Regions from separate parts of the Frondihabitans australicus genome, predicted to be linked through region 1. Evidence: predicted binding sites of a transcription regulator. Region 1 holds the regulator's gene; the other holds the start of a gene.
The links. Region 1 encodes LexA, which represses DNA repair genes until DNA is damaged. Its sites were predicted from a motif close to TCGAACANNTGTTCGA; they were not measured.

Region 1 (4,418 bases):
ACCCCCACTACTGGCACCCCGACGGCACCCCCGTCGATGCGATCGGGGGCAACGACGTGTACCGCGCGAAGAAGGGCTTCCCGGTGATCCCGGGGCTGCTCGACGCTGCCATCCGGCCGTTCGAGGCCACGGGCCTTCGCATGCCGTGGTTCACGGCGCACGGCAACCACGACACGCTCGTCGCCGGCAACTTCCCCGAGTGGCCGTACTGGCGGCGCCAGGCGGTCGGGGCGTCGAAGCTCCTCGGCGGGCCGGGTGTCGGCGCCCGCCTGACCGCGATCGTGCGGCGGGTGCGGCGTCAGCCCGTGCGGGCGTGGGAGGCGCGAAGGCGGGTGTCGCCCGACCCGGAGCGCCGGCTCCTGAGCCGCCGCCAGATCGTCGCCGAGCATTTCGACACGACCGGGCTTCCGGTCGGGCACGGCTTCACGGCCGAGAACCGGCGAGCGGGCACCGCCTACTACGTGACGGACGTACCGTCGGCCGAGGGCGTCCGCCCGGTGCGCATGATCGTGCTCGACACCGTCAACCCCACCGGTGAGGCCGACGGATCGCTCGACCGGAAGCAGTTCGCCTGGCTGAAGGCGACGCTCGACGCGGATCCCTCGCGGCTCACCATGATCGTCAGCCATCACACCGCGGCGACGCTGAAGAACAGGCTGCAGAGCCCCGGCCGACTGCTGCGCAACGGCTTCCGCGGCCGAGTTCTCGGTCACGAGGTCGTGTCGGCGCTGCTCGAGCGACCCCAGGTCGTGCTCTGGGTGACCGGGCACACGCACGAGAACGTCGTCACGCCGCACTGGCGCACGGCGCCCGACGGCTCGCGCGACGGCGGATTCTGGGAGGTCACGACGGCGTCGCAGATCGACTGGCCGCAGCAGGTCCGAGCGATCGAGATCGTCGACAACCGTGACGGCACCCTGTCGATCTTCGGCACCGTCGTCGACAGCGCTGCCGCGACCCGGTGGGACGGCGCCCTCGACTCGCCCCTCGCGCTCGCGTCGCTCTCTCGTGAGCTGGCGGCCAACGACCCGCAGGAGTCGCCGCGAACGGCTGACCCGACGGTGCTCGTCGACGTCGACGGGCTGCGGGGGTCGCTGGGGGACCGGAACGTCGAGCTGATCGTGCCGTTCCCGGCCGGCGTCGAGCTGTAGCCCGTCGGCGGCGGCCTCCGTTGCCGCCCGGGCCCCACCTCGCTCTCCAGCCCAGATCGCGCGGTTCGGGCCCTCCGTCGCTGGCCTGCGCGGGGAGCGCACTGTATCGCCTCGCCTGCGCGGGCAGCCCTCTGCCCCGCCCTGCAGGGGAGCGCTCTCGCGTTTTGACTCCTCAACTCCGTAGTTGAGGAGGCAAAAATGCCGAGCAACACCCCAGGTCCTTCCGCGACGCTCAGCCTCGCGTCGCGCAGTGCGGTACCGGCCCGCGATCCGCCGATACCGCGGAAGCGGCGTCAGACCGAGCGCAGCACCGCCACGACCTTGCCCAGGATCTGCGCGTGATCGCCGAGGATCGGCTCGAAGTTCGAGTTGCGCGGCAGCAGCCAGGTGTGACCGTCGCGCTGCCGGAAGACCTTGACCGTGGCCTCCTCGTCGAGCATGGCCGCGACGATCTCGCCGTTCTCGGCCGTGCCCTGCTGCCGCACGACGACCCAGTCGCCGTCGCAGATGGCGGCGTCGATCATCGACTCGCCCACGACCTTGAGCATGAACAGCTCGCCCTTGCCGACGAGCGTGCGGGGGAGCGGCATGACGTCTTCGACCTGCTGCTCCGCCGTGATGGGGATTCCGGCGGCGATGCGACCGACGAGGGGCACGTGCGCCGTCACGTTGTCGTCGTCGTCATAGCGGACGATCGAGGGCGCAGGATCCGGCGTGGCCGGGTCGGCGAGGAGCACCTCGAGGGCGCGGGGCCGGTTGGGGTCTCGGCGGATCGCGCCCGCGAGCTCGAGCTGGTTCAGCTGATGCGTCACGCTCGAGAGCGAGGCGAGCCCCACGGCGTCGCCGATCTCGCGCATGCTCGGCGGGTAGCCGCGAGAGGCGATCGACTCGCGGATCGCGGCGAGGATCAGCTCCTGCTTCGCGGTCAGCGGCTTGACCTCGCGGGGCGTCGAACTGGGGCTCATCTCGCTCCTCCATGGAATGTCGGTGGCTGCTGATCTACTGATGCCACCGATCGAAACTGTATCCGGTTGATATCCCGACAACAAACACATGTTCGAGTGTGTCGCGTGTTTTTGGAAGGATTTTCGGCCACCGGGGGTTGAAATCGGCGTAATTCGAAGATATGTTCGGAACACGTCTTCGCGACGGGCCTCTCCCGGCCGAGGGTCTCGTCGCGAAGCGGCCACCTTCTCGAAAGGACTCCCTCATGAGCGCCACGATCACCGCACCCGACTTCTTCACGTCGACCGCGCCTCGCTCCGCTGAGCTCCGCCGTGCCTCTCTCGCGGCGGACGTCCGCGCGACGCGCGAGCGCAACGGCTTCGGCACGAAGCCGGTCCGCACCCGCCTCCACCTCACCCGCCGTGGTCGCGTCGTCCTCACCCTCCTCGCGGCCGTCGCCATCGTCGTGGGCCTCGGCGCCGCCATGCTCAACGGCGGCGGTGCCGACGCGACCTCCTCGACCGGGCACGTGCACTTCCAGCACGTCACCATCCAGCCCGACGAGACGCTCTGGCAGGTGGCCGAGCAGGTCGCGCCGAACTCCGACCCGCGCGACGTCATCAACGACATCGTCAAGCTGAACGACCTCCAGACCACGTCCGTCATGGCCGGTCAGTCGATCGCGATCCCGACGCAGTACTCCTCGCACTGAGCTCTTCACACGGAGGCTCGCGCTCCTCGCGCTTCCCACAGGGCCCGGTCACCTCGCGGTGGCCGGGCCCTTCTGCGTCCGGGGCGTCCTGCCGTGCCGTGCCGCATTTGGCGACCACTTCGCCGGCGGCGGCCCGTGTCGGCGGTCACGGGTGTGACTGTGGCCCCAATCCGGTCGCCATTTGCCGCTGGCGCCAGGTGCGTGCCGAATTTCGCGACACGTTCACCGGCGGTGGCCCATGTCTGCGGTAACGGGTGTGGCGTCGGGCCGGATTCGGTCGCGAATTGCGGCTACCCCGCGCGCGGCGGCGGGGCGGGGCTGCGTCGGGCGCGGCGGGACGGGCGACGGGAGGAGGGGCCGGGCGGAGGTCCGAGCGGGCGTAACCCGGCTCCTGCGCCCCCGTAAAATGGACGGGTGGCGATTTCTCTCGACGACCTGCCCCTGCGCGACGACCTCCGCGGTCGCTCGCCGTACGGCGCGCCCGAGGCCAAGGTGCCCGTGGCGCTCAACGTCAACGAGAACACGCATCCGATCCCCGAAGACGTCGCGCACGACATCGTCGAGTCCGTGGCCCGAGCGGTCCTGCAGGTCAATCGCTACCCCGACCGCGAGTTCACCGAGCTGCGCGAGTCGCTCGCGGGCTACCTCGACCACGGGCTGACGGCCGCGAATCTCTGGGCGGCGAACGGGTCGAACGAGGTGATCCAGCAGATCCTGCAGGCCTTCGGCGGCCCGGGGCGCACGATCCTCGGGTTCCAGCCGACCTACTCGATGCACACGATCATCGCCAGTGGCACCGGCACGACCTGGCTCGACGGCACCCGCGACGAGGGCTTCCGCATCTCGCCCGAGACGGTCCGCCGCGAGATCGAGCGCACCGACCCCGACATCGTGATCCTCTGCGGGCCGAACAACCCGACCGGCACACCGCTGCCGATCGAGACGATCGAGGCGGCCTACGACGCCGCGCGCGGCATCGTTCTCGTCGACGAGGCCTACGCCGAGTTCATGCCGAGCCACGTGCCGACGGCGCTGACGCTGCTCGAGGGCCGCCCGCGGCTCCTGGTGTCGCGCACGATGAGCAAGGCGTTCGCCTTCGCCGGCGCGCGCGTGGGTTACCTCGCCGCCGACCCGGGCGTCGTCGATGCTCTCCGCCTCGTGCGCTTGCCGTACCACCTCTCGTCGCTGACGCAGGCGGCCGCTGTGGCCGCTCTCCGACACGCACCCGAGATGCTGGCGATGGTCGACGACATCAAGGCGCAGCGCGACCGCATCGTGACGACGCTCACCGAGCTCGGGTACGAGCCCTACGAGACGTGGTCGAACTTCGTGCTCTTCGGCGGTGTCGACGACCCGCACGGCGTCTTCGAGAAGCTGCTCGAGCGGGGCATCATCGTGCGCGACCTGTCGATCCCGGGCCACCTGCGAGTGAGCGCCGGCACCGAGGCCGAGACCACCGCGTTCCTCGACGCCATGCGTGACATTAGGCTCGGAGCATGAGCGACCAGAGCACCGTCCTGCCCGCGACGAGCACCGGGCCCGGCGCCGCCGCCCACCGCACCGCCTCCGTCTCGCGCACCACGAGCGAGTCGTCGATCGAGCTGAGCATC
Region 2 (4,418 bases), 670 kb from region 1:
CGTACGGATCACACGAGGTCGACGCGTCGCTGCTGCAGCTCTCGCAGGTCGGCTACGTCGACGCGCACGACCCGCGCATGCTCGGCACGGTGGCAGCCATCGAAAAGGACCTCCTGAAGGGCGGCCTGCTCACCCGCTACCGCACCGAGTCGGGCATCGACGGCCTGTCGGGCACCGAGAACCCGTTCCTCACCTGCTCGTTCTGGCTCGCCGAGCAGTACGCGCGGTCAGGGCGACTCGACGACGCGATCGCTCTCATGGACCGCCTCGTCGGCTATCGCAACGACGTCGGCATGCTGTCGGAGGAGATCGAGGTCGCCACAGGCCACCACGTGGGCAACACGCCGCAGGCCCTGTCGCACCTCGCACTCGTGCGGGCGGCCGACGCCATCGAGGCCGCCCTCGAGCACTCGCGCGGTACCCGTGGCCGCCGCCTCGCCAGTCAGACGCACCCGCACGACGACTCCCGGCCGGCGAGCGAGCACGATCCGCGGATGGACGACCCGTCGTTCGACCCTGCTGCCCTCGATCCGGCTGGGCTCGACCCAAACACCGTCAACGCGAACGGCGAGACGAGCGACCGCTGGCCGAACGATCTCGGCGCCGACCGGACCAAGAGCTCGTAGCGCCGCCCGGCTCGCAGGGCCGAACGACGAGATGGCCCGCCCGGGTCCACCGCGACGGTGGGTGCCCGGGCGTGCCATCTTCAGGCGGGGCGCCGTGCGGCGCCGGGAGGCTACGCCTCCTGCGACGTCTTCCACTCGGCCGGGCCCGAGGAGCCCGCCGGGTACTTCTCGAGGGGAACCATGTCGGCCTCCCACGCGGCGATAACCGGCGCGACGATCGCCCAGCAGCGCTCGGCCACGTCGCCGCGGATCGAGAGCGTCGGGTCGTCGTGGAAGATGCCCGAGAGCACCTCGCCGTAGGGCGTGAGCTCGGGCTTGCCGAGGTCGGTCTTCAGCACCGACTTCTCGAGCGAGAGCGGGTTGCCCTTGCCGTTCGTCGTGACGCCGAGCTCGAGGGTCTCGGGGCTGATCTCGATGCGCAGCGTGTCGGGGCTCGTGGCGCCCGTGAGGCCCGCGGGGAGCACCGGCACCGGCTTGAAGGTGATCAGCACCTCCTTGCGGATCTTGGTCATGCCCTTGCCGGAGCGCAGGATGAAGGGGACCCCGGCCCAGCGACGCGTCTTGACCTCGAACTCGACCTCGGCCAGCGTCTCGGTCTGGCGCTCGTTGTCGACGCCCTCCTCGTCGGAGTACGACGGGACGTCCTTGCCCGAGATCGTGCCGGCCGTGTACTGGCCGCGACGGCTCGAGGTGACGGGGTCGCCGTCCTTGACCCAGGTGGCGCGGAGCACGCGCGCGATCTCGCTGCGGAGCTCGACCGCGTCGATCGACGCCGGCGCCTCCATGGCGATGATGGCCAGGATCTGCAGAAGGTGGCTCTGGATCATGTCGACCAGCGCGCCGGCCTTGTCGTAGTACTGCGCGCGACCCTCGAGGCCGAGGACCTCGTCGTAGAAGATCTCGACCTTCTCGATGTTGTCGCTGTTCCACACCGGCTCGAAGAGGCGGTTGGCGAAGCGCAGGCCGATGATGTCGAGCACCGTGGAGCGGCCGAGGAAGTGGTCGGTGCGGTGGATGCGCTCTTCGGGGACGACCTTCAGCAGCTCCTGGTTGAGCTGCTTGGCCTCGGCCTCGTCGCTGCCGAAGGGCTTCTCGAGGGCCAGGCGGAGGCCCTCGGGCAGCTTCACCTTCTCGAGCGCCTTGATGACGCGCGTCGAGATGGCCGGCGGGAGCGCGAAGTACATGACGGGCTCGCCGACGGAGGCCTCGAAGAGCTTCTCGAGGTGCGCCGGGTCGGTGGGGTCGCCCTGGATGTACTCGCTGGAGGCGAGGGTGCGCTTGGCGAGGTCGCTGCCGGCATCGCCGTTGAAGGCGGTCTTGACGACGTCGTCCCATTCCTTGGGGCTGCGCGCGCTGCGGCCGGTGCCGATCAGCTTGACGTCGACGCCGCGGTCGCTCTTGAGGAGGCTGGCGAGACCGGGCAGGAGGAGTCGTTCGGTGAGGTCGCCGGAGGCGCCCAGGATGATCAGGGTGGTGGTCTCGGTCATCGGCGGGCGAGCTCGAGACGTGTCGGGGCAGGGGTGTTCACGGGGGTCCTTTCCGGAGGATGGGGCACGGGATCCAACGCGACGGCGGAGACGGCATTCCCGAGGGGAACGGGCGCGGCACGGGCGCGAGAGGGCCACGGTGCCTCGTCGAGCGTACTCCCGTCGCGTGCCTTACACTGTTCGAACACACGTTCGAACGGAGGTGTCATGGGCTTCACGCATCTGCACGTCGCCTCCTCGTTCAGCGCCCACTTCGGCACCGCCTCCCCGCTCGAGCTCGCCGGGCAGACGGCGGCGAACGGCGCCGACGCCGCGGCGATCACCGACCGCGACGGGCTCTACGGGGCGATCCGGCACGTGGGGGCGTGCCGCACTCTCGGCATCGACCCGATCGTCGGGGTCGAACTGGGGGTCTCCCCTGATCCTGCGCCCTCGTCCGGCGGCACCGCGGGGGCGGTCAGCGCGGCCGACACCGACCGCGTGGTGGTGCTCGCGCACGGCGGGGTCGCGGGCGCCGGGTGGGCGTCGCTGTGCCGGCTGATCAGCGCGGCCCACGGGCGGGCCACCAGGCGGGTCGCCGGATCAGCGAACAGCGTCGCGACCATCGGCCGATCGCGCATCCGCGCCTTCCTCGTGGGCGACGACGGCTGCACGGGCACGGTGCTGCTCGGCCCCGACTCCGACGTGGGGCGGGCCGTGGCGGCGGGCGAGCACTCCCGGGCCGTGGCCCTCGTCGACTCGTGGCGCCGAATGCTGCCCGGCGGCGTCGTCATCGAGGTCGTCTGCCATCTCACCGAGCCGGGCGAGCGCAGGAGCCTGCGGCACGCCTCCCGCATGCTCGAGCTGGCCGACGCGACCGGCCTCCCGGCGATCCTCACGAACGCCGTGCGCTATCGCGACACCGACGGCGCGGTCACGGCCGACGTGCTCGACGCCGCGGGCCACCTCGCCGCCCTCGGCACGTTCGAGCCCCAGCCGAACGCGCAGGCGTGGCTGAAGCCCCCCACCGGCGAGCACGGCATGCGCGAACTCGCCCACCTGATCGCCTCGCATTCGTCGCTCGACCGAGGCGCCGCCGAGGCGATGCTCCGCGCGACCGAAGAGCTCGCCGACCGCTGCCGCCTCGACCCCGACACCGACCTCGGCTGGCGGAAGGCGAAGGTGCCCGAGCTCTCGGCGATCGGCGTCGAGGGCGACCCGAACCAGGTGCTGCTGCGCCGGTGCGAGGCGGGCATCACCGAGCGCTTCGGCGACGCGTCGATGGCGAAGCGGCAGTCGATCGAGACGAGGCTTCGCGACGAGCTGAAGACGATCACCGGCTTCGGGTTCGCCGGGTACTTCCTCACCGTGGCCGACGTGTCGACGATGATGCGCGAGATGCGGGTGCGGAACGCCGCGCGCGGCTCGGGCGCGGGCAGCCTCGTCACCTACCTGCTGCGCATCTCCAACGTCGACCCGCTCGAACACGACCTCCTGTTCGAGCGCTTCCTCGGCAACAAGCGCGAGACGCTGCCCGACATCGACATCGACGTCGAGTCGGCCCGGCGCCACGAGGTGTACCGGGCGATCTTCGACCGCTACGGCAGCAACCGGGTCACGCTCATGTCGATGCAGTCGACGTACCGGGCGCGCGGCGCCGTCCGCGACGCCGGTCTCGCGCTCGGGCTCGACGACGAGCAGATCGACCTCGTCGCGAACAACGTGTGGCGGTTCAACGCCCGCGACTTCCGCGGCGCGCTGGCCGAGAAGCCCGAGCTGCGCGAGATCGCCGAGCTGGTGAAGACCAACGAGCAGCTCGACCTCCTCGTCGACCTCACCGAGCGACTGGATCGCCTGCCCCGCCACATCTCGATGCACCCGTGCGGCGTGATCCTGGGCGACTCCGACCTGCTCAGCATGACCCCGGTGCAGCCGAGCGGCATGGGCCTGCCGATGAGCCAGTTCGACAAGCACGACATGAACGACGCAGGTCTGCTGAAGCTCGACGTGCTCGGGGTGCGCATGCAGTCGTCGATGGCGTTCGCGCTCGACGAGATCGAGCGGGTCAACGGGTCGCGCACCGCCGTCGCCGGGGCCCTGCCGATCGACGCGCCCTACATCGCGCGGTCGGGCCGCATCGAGCTCGACGCGATCCCCCACAACGACGAGCCCACGTTCGAGGCGATCCGCACCACGCACACGCTCGGCATGTTCCAGATCGAGAGCCCGGGCCAGCGCGAGCTGATCGGCAAGATGCAGCCCGACCAGTACGAGGACCTCATCGCCGACATCTCGCTGTTCCGCCCCGGCCCGATGAAGGGCAACA

Region 2: C8E83_RS04775 (DNA polymerase III subunit alpha) is a predicted target of LexA. The motif match lies at 2,294-2,309, and genes of this name have one in related genera.

The regions. Positions count from the first base shown of each region.
Region 1 is NZ_RBKS01000001.1:1,708,797-1,713,214, reverse strand. It holds gene C8E83_RS07915 (TIGR03767 family metallophosphoesterase) at 1-1,151, shown strand, start outside; gene lexA (transcriptional repressor LexA) at 1,445-2,116, opposite strand; gene C8E83_RS07905 (LysM peptidoglycan-binding domain-containing protein) at 2,362-2,808, shown strand; gene C8E83_RS07900 (histidinol-phosphate transaminase) at 3,223-4,308, shown strand; gene hisB (imidazoleglycerol-phosphate dehydratase HisB) at 4,305-4,418, shown strand, end outside.
Region 2 is NZ_RBKS01000001.1:1,035,316-1,039,733, reverse strand. It holds gene C8E83_RS04785 (glycoside hydrolase family 15 protein) at 1-626, shown strand, start outside; gene C8E83_RS04780 (glucose-6-phosphate dehydrogenase) at 737-2,113, opposite strand; gene C8E83_RS04775 (DNA polymerase III subunit alpha) at 2,321-4,418, shown strand, end outside.